DNA from 3 places in the Exiguobacterium sp. JMULE1 genome. Region 2 is predicted to be linked to each of the others. Evidence: a T-box and tRNA genes for the amino acid it is inferred to sense, from the RefSeq annotation. Region 2 holds a T-box; the other regions hold tRNA genes.
What was found. A T-box is a leader RNA that pairs with one kind of tRNA and senses whether it is charged. The one in region 2 lies ahead of EXW93_RS11360 (valine--tRNA ligase), so its partner is inferred to be a tRNA-Val.
Positions count from the first base shown of each region.

Region 1: it has a tRNA-Val gene. The T-box ahead of EXW93_RS11360 (valine--tRNA ligase) is inferred to sense a tRNA for this amino acid. The anticodon was not compared.
Region 3: it has a tRNA-Val gene. The T-box ahead of EXW93_RS11360 (valine--tRNA ligase) is inferred to sense a tRNA for this amino acid. The anticodon was not compared.

Region 1 is NZ_SGWC01000002.1:461,465-467,774, reverse strand. Features, by position in the region: gene EXW93_RS02580 (hypothetical protein) at 1-80, shown strand, start outside; gene EXW93_RS02575 (metallophosphoesterase family protein) at 116-850, opposite strand; gene EXW93_RS02570 (PTS sugar transporter subunit IIC) at 1,213-2,235, shown strand; tRNA gene EXW93_RS02565 (tRNA-Val) at 2,333-2,405, opposite strand; gene EXW93_RS02560 (efflux RND transporter permease subunit) at 2,592-5,732, shown strand; gene EXW93_RS02555 (hypothetical protein) at 5,793-6,269, opposite strand.
Region 2 is NZ_SGWC01000002.1:2,104,678-2,110,987, forward strand. Features, by position in the region: gene EXW93_RS11350 (DUF5057 domain-containing protein) at 1-414, opposite strand, end outside; gene EXW93_RS11355 (bifunctional folylpolyglutamate synthase/dihydrofolate synthase) at 490-1,716, opposite strand; gene EXW93_RS11360 (valine--tRNA ligase) at 1,771-4,407, opposite strand; T-box leader at 4,458-4,687, opposite strand; gene hemL (glutamate-1-semialdehyde 2,1-aminomutase) at 4,742-6,052, opposite strand; gene hemB (porphobilinogen synthase) at 6,049-6,310, opposite strand, start outside.
Region 3 is NZ_SGWC01000002.1:450,065-456,374, reverse strand. Features, by position in the region: gene EXW93_RS02525 (HAMP domain-containing sensor histidine kinase) at 1-675, opposite strand, end outside; gene EXW93_RS02520 (YdhK family protein) at 824-1,378, shown strand; tRNA gene EXW93_RS02515 (tRNA-Val) at 1,426-1,498, opposite strand; gene EXW93_RS02510 (nitroreductase family protein) at 1,637-2,263, opposite strand; gene yhfH (protein YhfH) at 2,449-2,595, shown strand; gene EXW93_RS02500 (polysaccharide deacetylase family protein) at 3,007-3,633, shown strand; gene EXW93_RS02495 (YkyA family protein) at 3,649-4,290, shown strand; gene EXW93_RS02490 (EamA family transporter) at 4,391-5,293, shown strand; gene nagE (N-acetylglucosamine-specific PTS transporter subunit IIBC) at 5,315-6,310, opposite strand, start outside.

The DNA.
Region 1 (6,310 bases), 1.6 Mb from region 2:
ATCCATTGAAACGAAACATCGGTATCGTGTTACTGATTGTCGTATGTCTCATCTCAATCATGACAAAACTGTCGTCTTGATTGAATTCCTTCATGAATGTCTCATGAAGGTTTTTTCATGTTCTACTACCGAAGAAGAGTCGGCGCATCAACTCACGTTCCGGCATCTCCGTCGTATTGAGGACGTCTAAAAATGGTCGATCATCATATGAAAGCTTCAGGATTTCTGAACGGACTTGATCCTTCTCCCAATCAATGATTGCTACTGGAGCAATAGCTGTTTGCTGACATCCAAGTGCACCTGGATTAATAAAGAGCGTTTGCTCTGTCTCGACTTGTTGCGCTGGATGATGATGACCGAAACCAATGATCCGCGCCTCACTTCCAGCAAACAAGGCGGATAAGTTATCTTTTGTTCCATCCATTGCTTGCTTTAAGGGTTCTTCACCAATCTTCTTCGTCTGATCGGCATAAGCATAGTGCGTCAGGTGCATCGATTGTTCCTGATGCATGATATTTAAGACACGCGGTAAACGTTCCAAATACTTTTTATTTTCTTGTGTCAACGTATCCACGATCCATTGGTGGTGCTCTTTCGCATGGCGGTAACTATCGGGATAGGTCTCCCCATGGATTAAAGCAAGGACACATTCATCATGGTTCCCAGAAATCGTTTGAATATCAGGTCGTTGCTTCAATAGATCAATGACTTCATTATGTTCTGGTCCAATGCCGACAAGATCACCGAGACAATAGACGGCATCGATATCTGATTGTTGATCAAGATAGGACAAAACCGCACGCAAAGCTGATGCATTGCCGTGAATATCTGTAAAAAGCATGACTTTCATGTAAACGCCTCCATTGTTGGTACATTAGGATTTCCAGATGATACCGTGAATTCCTGTCAGATTTCAGGAAAAAATAAATTGTCAGAAAATATTGATTATTATTCAAGAGCATGTTAGGCTTAGAAAAATTCACAGAGAGGGGCACGATCAAATGATTCCGACGCAACAGCCATTTAACCAAGCCGGACGACTGATTATTCTATGCATGAGGGACTGAAAACTTTTCCGATGATGAAACGGAAATGATTTTTGGGCCCTTCTTTCGATGCATCGAATGAGGCGCCCGCACAGAATGAGTGGCGCCTATCCCAAAAACGGATAGGCTTTTTTCATGGCAAAAAATAGAGATAGATAGAGAGAGGATGACAACGTTGAAAGAATATGCGATGGATCGAATGGTAAAAGTATCAGCTGGAATGGCAAATGCCGTTCTTGTAACACTTGGTGTCGGACTTCTGATTGAGACACTCGGAAATCTTCTACATATCCAAATGCTACTGACGATTGGTGGTGTCGCAAAAGTACTACTCGCCCCTGCACTTGGTGCCGGTATTGCCTTTCAGCTTGGAGGAAACACACTTGTCCTGTTCAGCGCGATGATCGCAGCAACGATCGGTGGTGCCGCGCTTCAATCAACTGCTTCTGGACTCGTTCTTGTACCCGGTCAGCCGATCAGTGCGTTACTCGCAGCTGCCGTCGCTGTATACGTCGGAAAACGCATGACTGGAAAAACGAAATTTGACATGATGGTCATCCCGATGAGCGCTGTCCTTGCTGGCGGCGTGACTGGAATCGGTGCTGCTGCCGTCACGACACCACTCCTTACAAAATTCAGTGCCATGATCACAGCATCCGTTGAATCATCTCCAATCGCAACTTCTCTTGTCATCGCACTCATCTTTAGTGTCTTATTGATGTCTCCTGCTTCGTCCGCTGCACTCGCTATCGCTTTGCAACTTGATCCTGTAGCAAGTGCCGCTGCGCTGATTGGCTGTTCCGCTCAATTCGTCGGCTTCACGTTGATGGCATACCGTCAGACGGATCCAGGTGGTTTGATTGCTTCATTCTTTGTAACACCTAAAGTACAATTCCCGAATATCGTTAAAAATCCTCGTCTGGTCGTTGCACCGTTTCTCGCAGCGATGATTTCAGCTCCTGTCGCGACGCTTCTTCTCTCTTTGAAAGTACCGTACGAACTCGCAGGACTTGGATTAAATTCGATGATTGCCCCACTCAATATTTTCGTCAACCAAGGTCCTCAGGCGTTCCTCGTCTTCTTCTTGACTGGTGTCGTTCTACCTGGTGTCTTGACGCTCGTCTTCTATCGATTGACGACTGTCGCAGGGTGGACAAAGCGCGGCGATCTTCATCTTGAAATTCAATAAAACAATTTACCTCCCTTCCAACTATTCCTGATTGATTTCGGGAATAGTTTTTTAACGCAAAAAAAAATCGTCCCTTCGAAAAGGAACGATTTCGGTATGATTCTGACTGGGCTCGAACCAGCGACCTCTACCCTGTCAAGGTAGCGCTCTCCCAGCTGAGCTACAGAATCATGCTGTGTTGTTACTGGGTATATTTTTATTATAGCAGCATATCGAAAAGTGTAAAGCCTTTTTCATAAAAAAAATTATCTTTTTCCAAAAAGATCTTTTTAAATAAAAACAGTTTTAAAGTTGCGGGTTCTATGAGTGTCCTCTACTATGTAAATAAGCACATATAAAAAGAAAGGAGCGTTCATATGAACTTTTTAACCCGATTTAGTTTGAAGAACTCGGTTGCTGTCTTCATCATTGCAATCCTATTGATTTTAGGAGGCGTGTATTCCTTCTCACAATTAAAAGTTGATCAGTTCCCGGAAATCGAGTTTCCTCAGATTTCAATCGAAGCGGTTTACCCTGGTGCATCACCTGACGATGTCGATAAACAAGTCGTCTCAAAGCTTGAAACTTCCCTTAAAGGAATTGAAGGGGCTACCAAGCTAACAAGTTCTTCTTATGAAAGTATCGGTATCTTAAACATCGAATTCCCGTTCGATACCGATATGGATAAGGTCGAACAACAAATCGATGCTGCCATCCAAGATGCGAATCTACCGGAGGAAGCAACGACGAAATTAAATCGTCTGTCCTTTGGATCGTTCCCGATCTATAATATCTCCTTCTTTAGCAAGGATGGTAAAGACATCGAAAAAATCCTTAAGGAAGACATCGAGCCTGAACTTAATAAGATTCCAGGCATCAACAGCGTGTCGGTTGGTGGCTATAAGGATGATCTCGTTCAAATCACCGTCGATAAGGAGAAAGCGACGGAAGCGGGTCTCTCGCTCTCAAGCATCAAGGAACAAATCAATGGAAAGTATGTCTCGTTCCCATCTGGTCAGCTATCAGAAAACGATTCGAAAATTCCGATTCGTGTTGAGGAAAAACTAGAAAATCTAGATAAACTAAAAAATCTACAATTGACACCTGCTACAGGTGCAGCTAGTTCATCAAGTAACGGTCAAACAGGTGGTTCATCTGCTGGCGGTCCACCACAAGGGGCAACGCAAGGACCACCAAGTACAACAGGTGGTGCAGCTGCAGATCAGGCGTCTGAACCTGCAGAGCCGATTCGCCTAGAGGATATCGCAAAAATCGAAGCCGTCTCACAACAAAGTGAAAAAACACGTTACGATTTAAAAGATTCCTTATCGATGGCAATCACGAAAAAACAAGATGCCAATACGGTCGAAATCGCAGATGAAGTCACGAAGATCCTCAATAAATATGACGACCAAGTCGACTATACGATTGGGATTGATTCAGCGAAGGATATCGAGGAGTCCGTTGCGACACTCGTCAAAGAAGGATTACTTGGTGCCCTCTTCGCATCACTCGCTGTACTCTTATTCTTGCGGAACATCCGCGCGACGATCATCGCCATCGTCTCGATTCCATTGTCATTACTCATCGCCGCTATCTTCTTGAACTGGCAAGATATCTCCCTGAACATCATGACACTTGGTGGGATGGCTGTTGCAGTCGGTCGTGTCGTCGATGATAGTATCGTTGTCATCGAGAACATCTTCCGGCGCGTCCGAAAATCCGAATCCGGTATGACGGATGAGATCATCGAACAATCGACAAAAGAGATTCTAAAAGCAATCACGTCATCAACGCTGACGACCGTCGTCGTCTTCCTGCCGATTGGATTTGTCGGTGGGATTACTGGTAAGTTCTTCTTACCGTTCGCTTTGACGATTATTTTCTCATTACTTGCTTCACTACTCGTTGCGATCACGATCGTACCGATTCTCGCGAAATTTGCCTTCAAGAAGGTACCAGCAGAAGAAAAAGAAGGCGCTCTCCAACGTTGGTATGGAAAGCTGATTGAAAAATCACTCTCGCACAAGGCGATCATCTTGGTCGTATCGTTCGTCCTTCTCGGTGGTTCCCTAGCGATCGTACCGCGTCTCGGATTTACGTTCATTCCGAACGAGGCATCGAAAACCTTGACGGCATCGCTCGAACTTCCAGCTGCCACATCACTTGAAAAAACAAGTGACGTCTCGTTTGAGATGGAAAAAATGTTTGATAAAGAAAAAGCCATTGCTGACGTGACGACTTCTGTCGGAGCACGTGACTTCACGACAGGCTTACGTCTCGATAATAAAGCAAGTTACTTCTTGAATCTAAAAGACGGTGTAAACGTCGAGAAAACGATCAAGTCACTTGAAACACAGATGGAAGACATCGCTCAAGATGAAAACGTCGATGTCAAAATCAGTGTGGCTGAACTATCGACAGGTGGTCCTCCGTCGAATAACAACGTCGATGTCGACTTGTTCTCGAACGACCTCGAAGCTCTTCAAGAGGCGGCAAAACTCGTCGAGGATAACATGTCGAAAAATAATGATTTGAAATATATCACGAACAACTTCAGCGAAAAACAAAAGCAGTATCTCGTAGAAATCGATCCTGAGAAAGCAAGTGATCGCGGACTATCTGGTTTCCAAATTCTCGGTACCGTCAACGATCAAACGAAGCCAGTCACGGTCGGAACGCTCAATCTCGACAATAAGGATCAAGACGTACAATTATCTTATGAAGAAGGACTCGTCTCGAAAGAAGATCTCGAAGATGTCCAACTCTTCTCAGCAAACGGTCCTGTCGCTTTAAAAGATGTTGCGAATGTCAATGAAGTCGAGACCTTCACATCGATTCAGAAACTCGACGGAAAAGTATATGCTCGCGTATCTGGACAAGTCAAAGGAGACGACGTTCAAAACGTTTCGAACGCTGTAAAAGCTGACGTCGAAAAAATCGATTTACCAGACGGTGTCTCACTGACAAGTGGTGGCGGAAATGACGATACGGTCGAAATCTTCCAATCACTCGGAATTGCGATCGTCGTTGCAATCGGACTTGTTTACCTGACAATGTTGATCACATTCGGAAAAGCTCGGATTCCGTTCATCATCTTGTCCTCTCTGATTTTTGTTCCGATTGGTTCACTCGTCACGCTCTTCCTTGCGAATGAACCATTGTCTGTTAGTGTCATGATCGGCTTCCTGATGTTGATCGGAATCGTCACCACGAACGCAATCGTTCTCGTCGACCGCATTGGTCAAAACGTCGGACGTGGTATGCCGATCCGCGAATCATTGATTGAAGCTGGTAAAACGCGATTACGCCCAATCCTAATGACCGCATTTGCAACAATCATGGCATTGGTGCCTCTCGCATTAACCACTTCTTCAGGAACATTGATCTCAAAAGGTCTTGCCTTGACGGTCATCGGTGGATTAACGACTTCTACGTTGTTAACACTTATCATCGTTCCTGTCGTCTATGAATTGTTCTTCTTCAAAAAAGCAAAAAAAGAACGTACGACTAAGTAAATGCACATGAAAAGGAGCCTATCGCGATCCAAGCGATAGGCCCCTTTCGTTCTATCAGGCTTACGACTCTAACTGTTCATCCGTTCGTTCTAATGTACCATCATGTTGCGCTACTAATCCGTCAAGAACGGATGGTTCAAACTCTTCACCGATCGCGATAATTCCTGTTTGTCCAGGTGGAATGACACCGAGTGTTCGTTTGAACGTTTCTTGGATTTCTTGATTTTCCTTCATGTCTTTCGATCCACCAATCAGCATACCCGTCATCGAACCAAGCAAGATGCCAAATGGTCCACCTAAGATACCAACGGCCATTCCAATCAATGAGCCTTTGACGGCGCGATTCGATCCGCTTAGGTCTACAGCATCTTCAAACGAAAAAGCACCATTCTCATTTCGCTTGATGACGGCAACCTGTTCGAAATCGACTTGACCTCGTGCATGATATTTCTTCAATTCACTAAATACTTGATAGGATGTCGCTTCTTCTTTGAACGTAAACGTCATGATGTGATGTTTCGCATCTTTTTTTGCCATTCGTTCCACCTCTTTCACCCGAGACGAATAACCGACTAAGC
Region 2 (6,310 bases):
CTTGTATTTCAAAATCGTTAAATCATTTTCAATTTTCGATGTATTATGTGCGATTTTTCTAATACTGGTGTCATTAGAAGTTACTACACTTAATTTTTTTGTCGAATATTTATCTGAAGTAACACCTGACTTTCCTATTACAACAATGTCAAATCTACCATCTAATCTGAAGCGAGAAGCATTAAATTCTTTTATAGTCATTCTCGTAACTTCGGCATTATTTAAAACTCCTAAATTAGTGGGAACTGTATTCGGAATCTCGTACATATTTTTTTCAGTCCAAGAATCTGTGAGTTCAAGTACTTGTAACTTAGTAAGATTTTCTGTTGCCTGAAAATGAGGTTCGTTTATGAGAAAAGGAAAAATTAAGATGCAACATAATGCAAACATAATTTTGAAGCGTATATTTTTCATAAATAGTCTCCTTTTTAATAAAAAATAGGATAAAATGATAGTCTTTTACAACTCTCATTTTACCTTAAAAGAAGCCTACTTCCTTTTTTTATAAAATTTACGCACTTCACTGATGAAATAAAGTGATCCCGTCACGACATATGTTCGATCTACGCTTAAGTGACCAAAGAATGATTCGACCGTTGTTACGTTAGCGCCTTCCTGCTGCAACTCCCCTATCGTCCGCGCTCGCGGGAAATCAAATGTCGTCTCGTAAATATCCGGTGTAATGCTACGTAACTGCGTTAGCATCGCCGTCCGGTCTTTGTCACGCAAGATTGAACAGAGTAACGTCACGGGCTTTGATTCCTCTTTTAAGCGTTCAACCAGCGCCGTGATGCCTTCCGGGTTATGGGCACCATCGAGAATGATTCGTGGTTTGCGCGAGATGATCTCAAACCGTCCCGGATGTTTTGCCTCCCGTAATCCTTTTCGGATTGCCGCTTTCGACCAGCCGAGTCGCCGCGCACAGATGACGGCATTCGCCGCATTATGGACTTGATGATGACCTTCGAGCCCTAAGCGCGTCTCCGGAATTCCATCATACGTCGCCCATGTCCCTGTCTCTTTCAAGCGGTAACGAATGATGGCTTCCTGACTCCATTTCAACGTCGCATTCCGATCCCCGCAATACGCCATTAACGGCACCGTCAGCTCTTCCTGCAGTTTTCCGGCGATGACCGGTGTTCCTTGTTTGATGATCCCGAACTTCTGTAAAGCAATCTCTTGGAGCGTATCTCCGAGAATCGCTTGATGATCGTGCCCGATTGACGTGATGATCGCTGCGACCGGCTTCTTGAAGACGTTCGTCGAATCATACAATCCACCGAGTCCGACTTCATAAATGACGAAATCGGGACGAATCTGATCAAAATAATAGAAGGCAAGTCCTGTTAATGCCTCGAACTCAGTGACCGTACCGAGTGCCGGATCGATGTGCTGGATGGCAGCTTGAACGGCGATCGCAGCAGCGACGAGATCATCTTCTGCGATCGGTACCCCGTTCAACATGATCCGTTCCTCGAACTGAATGATATACGGCGACGTAAACGTCCCGATGCGTAATCCTTCCGCAATTCCCATCTCACGTAAGAACGCAACCGTCGATCCTTTCCCGTTCGTGCCAGCGACATGAATCGTCGGAATCGCGTCCGGGTCAATCTGTAATTCCAGTAACATCGCCTGCATCCGTTCAAGACCTGGTTTGACGCCGAATGCTAGTAAGCTCGATAACCATTCTAATACATCTTCTCGCGTCCTCATGTTGTTCGCTCCTTTAAAAAAAGTGGCTCAAGGAAACTTGAGCCACTGCTGTAATTAGTGTGAGAGTTCGTTGATGCGTGCTTCGACAGCTTGACGTTTTTCCGTATAATCAAGTGCCTTCGCTTTTTCTTCATCAATGACATGTGCCGGTGCTTTGCCGACGAAGCCAGGGTTGTTGAGTTTTTTCTCGACCCGTTCGACTTCTTTCGTATACTTGACGAGTTCTTTATTCAAGCGCGCGATTTCTTCCTCGATGTTGATCAAGTCCGCGAGTGGGATGAACAATTCTGCTCCCGTTACGATCGAACTCATTGCTTTTTCTGGCGCCGGCATCTGTTCTTCGATTCGGAGTTCAGACGCGTTCGTGAACTTTTGCAAGTACGAGCTATTTGACGACAAGTCGTCTTGAACACGTGCGTCATTCGTCGAGATGAACAGTTGGATCTGTTTCGACATCGGTGCGTTCACTTCGGCGCGGATGTTACGAACCGAACGGATGACGTTCTGAACTGCTTCGAATGCTGGAACAGCTTCCGGGAAGTCGAGTGATGCCTCGCGTGTTGGCCATGAAGCACGTGTGATCGTTTCGCCTTCATGCGGTAAGTGTTGCCAGATCTCTTCCGTGATGAACGGCATGAATGGATGCATCAGACGCATGATCCGGTCGAGCGTATAGGCAAGAACCGAACGCGTCGTCTGCTTCGCTGCTTCATCTTCCCCGTTAAGCGGTAATTTCGCCATCTCGATGTACCAGTTACAGAAGTCTTCCCAGATGAAGTGATAGAGAATACGTCCCGCTTCACCAAACTCATATTTGTCCGACAGACGCGTCACATCGTCGATCGTCGTCTGTAAGCGTGTCAGAATCCATTTATCTGCGAGTGACTTCTCGCCTGTCAAATCGATCTGATCAAACGTTAGACCATCCATGTTCATCAAGGCAAAACGGCTTGCGTTCCACAGTTTGTTCGAGAAGTTCCATGTTGCTTCGATTTTTTCCCAGTAGAAGCGGAGGTCGTTCCCTGGCGTTGATCCTGTCGTTAAGAACCAACGGAGTGAATCGGCACCGTACTTCTCAATGACATCCATCGGGTCGATTCCGTTACCGAGTGATTTCGACATCTTGCGTCCTTCCGAATCACGAATCAATCCGTGGATCAAGACGTCTTGGAATGGACGTTGTCCTGTGAATTCGTACGATTGGAAGATCATCCGTGATACCCAGAAAGCGATGATGTCATAACCCGTAACGAGTGTCGATGTCGGGAAGTATTTTTGATAATCCGCTGCGTCCGTGTTCGGCCATCCCATCGTTGAGAACGGCCAAAGCGCTGAAGAGAACCACGTATCAAGAACATCGTTGTCTTGCTCCCAGTTCTCGATATCGGCTGGTGCTTCCTTACCAACGTAGACTTCGCCTGTTTCTTTATGGTACCAAGCCGGAATCCGGTGTCCCCACCAGAGTTGACGGCTGACACACCAGTCACGGATGTTTTCCATCCAGCGCACATACGTGTTCTCAAAGCGTTGTGGAACGAAGTTGACCTTGTCTGGTCCTTGTTGTTCCTCGAGTGCTTTTTGCGCGAGTGGTTCCATTTTGACGAACCATTGGAGTGAAAGATACGGCTCAACGATCGCGTCTGAACGCTCCGAGTGACCGACAGAGTGCAAGTGTGGTTCGATTTTGATTAGAACACCTTCTGCTTTTAAATCTTCAACGATTTGTTTCCGGCATTCGAAGCGATCCATACCTTCGTATTTCCCTGCGTTCTCGTTCATCGTTCCATCTTCATTCATGACGAGGACACGTGGTAACTCGTGACGGTTACCGACTTCGAAGTCGTTCGGGTCGTGCGCTGGTGTGATCTTAACGACACCTGTACCGAACTCCATGTCGACATAGTCATCGGCAACAATCGGAATCTCGCGACCAACGATTGGTAACGTGATCGTTTTTCCGACGAGGTGAGCATAACGCTCATCCTTCGGGTTCACGGCAATCGCTGTATCACCGAGCATCGTCTCAGGACGTGTCGTCGCGAGTTCAACGTGACCTGAACCGTCCGTTAGTGGATAGCTGAAGTGATAGAACGCACCTTCGATATCCTTGTAGATGACTTCGATATCCGAGATCGCTGTTTTCGTCGCTGGGTCCCAGTTAACGATGTATTCGCCGCGGTAGATCAAGCCTTTTTCGTAAAGTTTCACGAAGACTTCTTGAACCGCTTCTGACAATCCTTCGTCAAGCGTGAAGCGTTCACGCGAATAATCGAGTCCGAGACCAAGTTTTGCCCATTGTGCACGGATCGTTGACGCGTACTCTTCTTTCCATGCCCATGATTGCTCAAGGAATTTCTCACGACCCATTTCAAGACGTGATTGTCCTTCTGCCCGCAGTTTTTGTTCGACTTTTGCTTGCGTCGCGATACCGGCATGGTCCATTCCTGGTAGATAAAGAACGTCGAATCCTTGCATCCGCTTCATCCGTGTCAGCATGTCTTGTAACGTTGTGTCCCACGCGTGACCAAGGTGCAATTTACCTGTGACGTTCGGTGGTGGAATGACGATCGTGTACGGCTCTTTTTCTGGATCCTGATCGGCTTTGAAATAGTCACCTTTCACCCAAAAGTCGTACCATTTTTCTTCCGTTGCCTGCGGATCATACTTCGTTGGCATTGATAATTCCTGCATCCTGATCGCTCCCTTTTTGTCCATAATAAAAACGGCTTCTCTCGTCCTATGCTAAGGACGAAAGAAAGCCGTTGCTTTTTTCCGCGGTACCACCTTAGTTCATCCACAATCGGATGCCCTCGAGCCACGTAACGTGTGGAGGACGGATATCGCTCGTAAGACTCACGATACCAGCTCGTGGGGTGACCTTCCTCCTGTTCGCCCGTCACATCTTTCAGCCAAGGATGTGTTCTCTACACCGGTACGAATACAGGACTACTCTTCCCGTCATCGCTGTTGCCATTTTCTTCTTTACTTATTTTAGCCGAGACTTCAAGCAATCGTCAAGAACTGCTTAACGACCAAATTCAACTTGGAGTTCTTGGAACGTCAATTCGACGGCTTCGATCGTCCGCTCGATGTCTTCGTCCGTGTGGGCGATTGACAGGAAGAGACCTTCGAATTGTGACGGTGGTAAGAAGACACCACGCGCCGCCATCTTTTGATAATACGAACGGAACATCTCAAGATTCGATGTTTTCGCTTTTTCGAAGTTCGTGACGCGCTCATCCGTGAAGAAGACACCGAACATCGCGCCTGCACGGTTCGTCGTCAACGGAATGTTATACTTCGCCGCAGCGTTCAGGTAGCCTTCTGACAAACGGCTCGCTTTCCGGTCGAACTCTTCATAGTGTTCTGGTTTCAATTGTGTCAATGTCGCTAGACCTGCTGCCATCGCGAGTGGGTTCCCGGATAACGTACCTGCTTGATAGATTGGACCTTGTGGTGCGATCTGCTCCATGATGTCACGACGTCCACCGTAAGCACCAACTGGCATTCCGCCGCCGATGACTTTACCGAGACACGTGATATCCGGTGTGACACCGAAATGTCCTTGGGCACAGTGGAATCCGACACGGAAACCGGTCATGACTTCGTCAAAGATCAGTAAAGCGCCGTTTTCTGACGTAATTTCCCGTAAGCCTTCGAGGAATCCTGGTTCTGGTGGCACGAAGCCCATGTTCCCAGCAGCCGGTTCGACGATGACACCGGCGATATCGTCGCCGTGTTTTTCAAACGCGATTCGGACAGCGTCCAAGTCGTTGTACGGAACTGTCAGCGTCATGCTCGCGATTTGCGCCGGAACGCCTGGTGAATCTGGTAATCCGAGTGTCGCGACACCTGAACCTGCTTTGATCAAGAGCGAGTCACCGTGACCATGGTAACAGCCTTCGAACTTGAGGATTTTCGTCCGACCTGTGTAGCCGCGTGCGAGACGAAGGGCAGCCATCGTCGCTTCAGTCCCTGAGTTGACCATCCGGACGACTTCGACTGACGGCACACGACTGATGACGACTTCCGCCATCGCTGATTCGATTTCCGTTGGTGTCCCGTAGCTCCAGCCACGCGTTGCTTGTTCTTGAATTGCTGACGTGACGATTGGATCGGCATGACCGAGAATCATTGGTCCCCATGACAAGACGTAATCGATATATTCTTTTCCGTCGATATCATAGAGCTTCGATCCTTTCGCATGATCTGCGAAAATCGGTGTCATCCCGACCGATTTATAAGCACGGACCGGACTGTTGACACCACCCGGCATGAGCGGGAGTGCCCGCTCGAATGCTTCTTTTGATTTTGAGTTCTGGTTAATTAAGCTCATTTCGACCCCTCCAGGTAACGACAAATGTCTTTTGCGAAATAGGTGATGATTAAATCAGCGCCTGCTCGTTTAAAGCCAAGCATCGTCTCAAGGACGATTCGTTCTTCATCGATCCAGCCGTTCAAGGCTGCGGCTTTGACCATCGCATACTCACCCGATACGTTATACGCGACGATCGGTAAATCGATTCGCTCACGCACATCACGAATGATATCCATGAACGCAAGCGCAGGTTTGACGATCATGAAGTCAGCTCCT
Region 3 (6,310 bases), 1.7 Mb from region 2:
AAAATCGAGATCTTGTTTTAATTGCTGAATCGAACGCGCCAATTGTCCCAGTTCGTCTTGTCGATCAATCGGCAACGCTCCATCTTCCCCATCTAATAGACGTGCCGTCGCTTTTTCCATTTGAACCAGCGGACGAGAGATGAGTCGGGTCGTCCAAATGCTTGCCGCACCTGCTAATAAAAGTGCGAGCAGACCCACTTGGAAAAACTGCTGTTTCAACGGATTAAGTACGTGATCCACGATTGCTTTAGAAGCGAACATGAAGACATGACCCTGATGTTTCCCGTCGATGGTGATGGGACTGTCCGTCATTAAAAAGTCACGCATCGTCACGATTTTTCCTTGTTGACGGTAATCGAAATCCGTATGCTCTAGCACACTTTTCATCTCATTCGACAAAGGTCGTGACGCTTCGAGTCGTTTTCCATCTGCATCAGTGATCACTACAGTAAACGATGAATCTGCTTCCATCATGCTGACATGGCGCATCGTCGTTTGGTCATAGGAATCGACAAGGACATCACGATGGGTATTTCCTCGGTTCAGTAAACCGTCCACTACTTCCTGCGTTCGTGTTTGAGACAACTGATAATACAACGTCCCAAACAACACACTGCCACAAATTAAAAATGCCGCAAGCACGATCCCTCCGACCGAGTATGAAATACGACGCATGACGATTCCTCCTTTTCCTCTCCACTTTTAGTATAGCTAAAAAAAACGCGATCGACGCAGACAAACAAAACTGTCACCTCATCTGCACACGATTTGCACATACGCTGGGTATAGTAAAAAAGACTAGTGAATTCAGGAGGGTTTTATTATGAAAAAATCATTGACGTTAACCGCACTGGCTCTTAGTTCTACGCTTTGGCTCGGTGCATGCGGATCCGCTTCAAATGACGAAGGAAGCAATAGCGACTCACACGACATGTCTCATGGAGATATGATGCATTCGAGTGATGGAAAGATACCGTCTGGTCTAAAGGAAGCCAGTGATCCGACTTATCCGAAAGGAAGCAACGTCACGTTGACGACGAATCATATGGATGGAATGAACGGAGCTAAAGCAACGATTGCGGGAGCTTATGATACCGTCGTCTATGCGATTAGTTACAAACCGACTACTGGTGGAAAGATAGTGAAAAATCATAAATGGGTCATTCAGGAAGAACTCGATCCCGTTCCAACTAAGCCACTGCAAGTTGGTGATGAAGCGACTGTCAAAGCGGATCATATGAAGGGTATGGATGGAGCTAAAGCGACGATTGACGAAGTAAAAGAAACGACGGTTTATATGGTGAACTATGAACCAACGGACGGTGGAGAGATGGTGAAAAATCATAAATGGGTCACAGAGGATGAGATAAAGAAATAATAAAAAAAAGCCCGCTTTTCCTTTAAAGGAGAAGCGGGCTTTCGGTATGATTCTGACTGGGCTCGAACCAGCGACCTCTACCCTGTCAAGGTAGCGCTCTCCCAGCTGAGCTACAGAATCATGTTTGCAGTACGTTATGTACTTGCTAGGACATGTATTAATATATCAAGAAACTAAAAGGCTGACAAGTCTTTTTCTGAAAAAAAATAAAAAATTTAAAATGGGGGAATCCACCCCGCTTCCCCCATTTTGAATGACTTACAGGAAGGTTGATACTCGATCAATCGGTAAACGTAGTGCCGGACGTTTTTTCGCATCTTCAACCGCTTTTCCGACAGCAATCAGCATGACTGGTACATACCGTGACTCGGTGATGAACGTTTCCGCAAAACGTTGATGATCAAATCCACCCATTGCGAGTGTTGATAATCCACGCGCTTCTGCCGCAAGCATCAATTGCATCGCAGCAAGGCTCGCATTCGACATAGCCGCGTCGCGTCCATACGCCTCACTTTGATAAGCGCCTTCTACCTGTGCCTTGATCGAATCAAACAGATCCTCTGTCATGCCACCTGCTTCCACTGCTGGACCGTACACTGGATTGTAGTTTCGATTAGCTTGAACATCACCTAAGATCGCAATGACTGCTGAAGCCGAAGTGATAGCCGGCTGATTGTATGCGATCGGTGCAAGCTGCTGCTTCGCTTCTTCCGAATGAAAGACCGTGAAATGCCAGTGTTGCAAATTCCAAGCACTCGGCGCGGCTGTCGTCCATTCTAATAGTTCTTCTACTTCCTGTTTTGAAAGCTTGAACGTTTCGTCGTAATGACGAACGGAACGTCTTTCTGTTAAGACACGCATTGTATCAAGTGTTGCCTGTGTCATGTGTAAATCCCCCTTATCATTATCAGATTACTTAGATATCGTAGCATGTCTTATTTTCATTGTCCTCTATCAATACTTCAAACGAATCTACTGTTATAAAACAATAGTTGACATTCAACTTCTGTACTAATACAATAAAATCAAGAAAAAAGATCATTGCGTTTACTTTGAAGGAGGAAAAACACATGGAACAACCCCTTTACCAAGAAGCATCTGCTGCATTCTATCGTGAGCTTCCCGTCAAGACGTGTGCCCATTGCGGAAAAGAGATGGATGAACAATGTGAATCCTATCAAACGGAATGCGATGAGTGTGCTGTAACAGAACACTAAATAATACATGAAACAATCACTTACTTAGTGGTTGTTTTTTTATTTCTTTTAAACTCTTTCTAAATAAATCAATATTTTTTAGAAAAATCGATTTTCCGTCATCTTTTTGTCATCTGTTTGTTACAAAAGAAACAGTCAGAATGTTACATTATCTGTATATGATATTTTTGACAAAAGGAGCGACAGACAACGATGGATCCATTTACCTCAAGCCACGCTAGCGAACTCGGTCCACGACCGCGTACAAAAAAAAGAAAGTTTTTCCCTCGGTTTTTCTTACTTCTCACACTGGTCTTTCTCGGAGTTGGGGGATATGTCGCTTTCCGATATGTTTTTACTCCTGAACAACATTCCATTACGACAGGTAAATCCATTATTGAAGTGCCTGTCGTCAATATGGAAAAAGCACGCGTGGAAAAATGGAATGGTGTGACGAAAAAAGTCGCTTATTTAACATTCGAGGATGGTCCATCCGCATTAACACCGGACTTACTTCGAACATTGGATCAACTTCAGACTCGTGCCACTTTCTTTTATCTCGGAACACAAGTAGATGCTTTTCCACAAGAAGTCAAAGCTGCTGCTAAAGCTGGACACTATATCGGATTACACGGGGAAACACACGATTACGATACATTGTACGAAAAAGGAAAGTATGTCTCAGAGATGCAAAGTGTTCAGAAGAAAATCCATGAGTTGACGAAGCTAACACCACATTTGACACGACCACCTTATGGCTCTGATCCAGGCATCACAAAAAAAATGGCATCTGCCATTCATTCAGCAGACTTCCGTGTGTGGGACTGGTCGATCGATTCAATGGACTGGTATTACAAAGATAGTGCAAAAGAAGTCGCGAATACAGTCATTCGGCGAGCAGAGCGTCCGTTTGAAATCATTCTCTTACATGAACAACCACAAGCCATCAAAGCACTTCCAGCCATTGTTGCCGGACTTCAGAAAAAAGGCTATCAATTCGCGATTTATGATGAAGATTTCCATATTCCGTACAACTTCGCGCAACACTCGAATTTATAAGGAGTTACTATCCAGATGAAAAAAACATTCGTAGCAGTACTGTTCCTGTCGAGCTTTGGACTCGCTGCCTGTTCCAACGATTCACCAACCTCTCTTCATGAACAGCTAGAGCAACAAGTCAAAGGTGAAGAGAAAGCATTCACGCTAGCTGATCAACGTGCTCGTAAGGACGAAATTTCAGTTAATACGTATCAAGCCGTTCTTGATGCAGGTGCTGAAGAAATCAAACGCTCTCAAAATGAACGAGAGGAATTAGAAGCCTTAAATGACGAACGGCTTGCTTTATTGAAACAAGAAGAAACGTTACGTAAAGAAACGTACGCTGAACTTGATCTTGAAGAATTGCAGGATGCTGTCAACCAACTTGATGGTAAAGCAAAAACAGAAGGAACTGCCTTAGTGACAATCATCAAGGAACGCCAGCAGACGTTTCAAACGTTCTCGAAAACGTATCGACAAGCGATGGACGCCGAAAAGAAAGTGCTTTCACGCTTGACGAAAAAACCGGATTTCGTTAAGATTGATGAGTCAACAGCGGATTTAAATCGTTTAACACGGAAAGCTACCGCGTCATTAAAGAAGTGGAATACGCTGACCGTTCAGTATAATCAAACGAAAACCCGGCTGTATCGTTTGCTCGACACATCAACTCAATAAATCACACAGGTTGCAACCAAACCCTGTCCAAAAAACCTGGACAAGGCCCCGTTGCAACCTTTTTTGTGTGGTTTTTACTAAAAATGGAGGGAAATTATTCATGCATCGCTCAAAAGCCACTTTATTCGTTCTCATCGGCGCTATCAGTTATGGTGTCCTCTCAACGATCGTCAAACTCGCTTATGCTGCTGGATTCAACTCAGCAGCCGTTTCAGGTAGTCAATTTTTCTTCGGCTGGCTGATGATTTTCGGACTTGCCTTATTTACGAAAAATCTTCGTCTCGATCTCAAAACAGCTGGTCTTCTCATGCTGATCGGTATCTCAAGTGGTACAACTGGTTATCTGTACTATCAAAGTCTTCAAACCGTATCCGCATCCGTTGCAATTATTCTCTTATTCCAATTTACTTGGATCGGAGTCATCATCGATGCGCTCGCATTCAGACGCTTACCATCTCGCGCACACTTCTTGTCTGCGATTCTATTGATTGGTGGAGCCATTCTTGCGAGTGCTGCTTACTCGAGCCCACTCGACCTGCGTGGAACATTATTCGGTCTTGGAGCGGCTGTCAGCTTCTCGATTTTCTTACTCGCCAGCGGACGCATCGCCAATCATTTACCCGTCATTAAGAAAAGTTTTTACATGATGACAGGTGGTCTTGCTTTCGTCATGACGATGTATCCACCGACAACATTCTTGTCGTCTGCGAACTTCGAAAATGGACTTCTGTTATACGCGATTCCGCTCGGTCTGTTCGCGTTGATTTTACCACCGCTCTTATTTGCTGCTGGCGCGCCTCATCTCTCCCCAGCAAGCGTTTCTTTACTTGGAGCGGCTGAACTACCGACAGCAGTCATCTGTTCCGTCTTAATTTTAGGAGAACATCTGATGAGTTCCCAATGGATCGGGATCGTCATCATCTTGATCGGAATCTTTTATCCAATTTATCGCTCAAGCAAAACAGCATCTGTTGCGAACGTACAGCAAAACGACCTTTCCTGAGCTCAGGAAAGGTCGTTTTCTTTACTTCTGTCGTTTCATCGCATCCGCAACGAACTCGACGTCCGTGCCGATGATGATTTGAACGCTAGTCGCCCCCATCTTCATGACACCTTTTGCTCCAGCCGCTTTAATCGCTGCTTCGTCAATGATGTTTGGATCTTTGACTTGAAGACGTAAACGTGTCGCACAATTGTCAATCGACGTGACATTTTCTGTTCCTTTTAGTCCCGCAAAGATGCGTGCTGCTTGTTGCTCATATTTATCGTCTGAATCTGTCAAAACGACTCCCGTGTCTGTGACGAGCGATTCATCTTCACGACCTGGTGTTTTCAAATCAAATTTCGTGATCATGAAGTAGAACAGGAAGTAGTAGACGACCGCGAACGCGAGACCAACCGGGATGAGAAGTAATGGTTTTGTGGCAATCCCGAAGTTCAAGGCATAATCAATGAAACCAGCCGAGAAGGAGAAGCCATGTAAAATACCAAGTAAGTTAACGATGGCCATCGATAGACCTGTTAAAACTGCATGAATGACATATAAAACAGGTGATAAGAACATGAACGAGAACTCGATCGGTTCCGTGATACCTGTCAAGAAGGACGTCAATCCAAGACCAATCATCGCTCCAGCAACTGCTTTTCGATTTTCCTTACGCGCAGCCATGACGATCGCAAAAGCTGCAGCCGGTAAGGCGAACATCATGATTGGGAAGAAGCCCGCTTGATAAATCCCAGCTGTCGGATCTCCAGCGAAGAAGCGCGCGATGTCACCATTCGCGACCGTACCATCTGCTTTTTCATATGAACCGAAGACGAACCAGAAAATATTATTTAAGACGTGGTGTAAGCCGACAGGAATCAAGAGACGGTTAAAGAACCCAAATAGAGCAGCGCCTCCTGCACCAAGACCAACCATCCATTCACCAGCACCGTTGATGCCTTGCTCAATGAACGGCCAGACATAACCAAAGATGAAAGCAAGTACGAGCATGACCGCTGATGTAATGATTGGAAC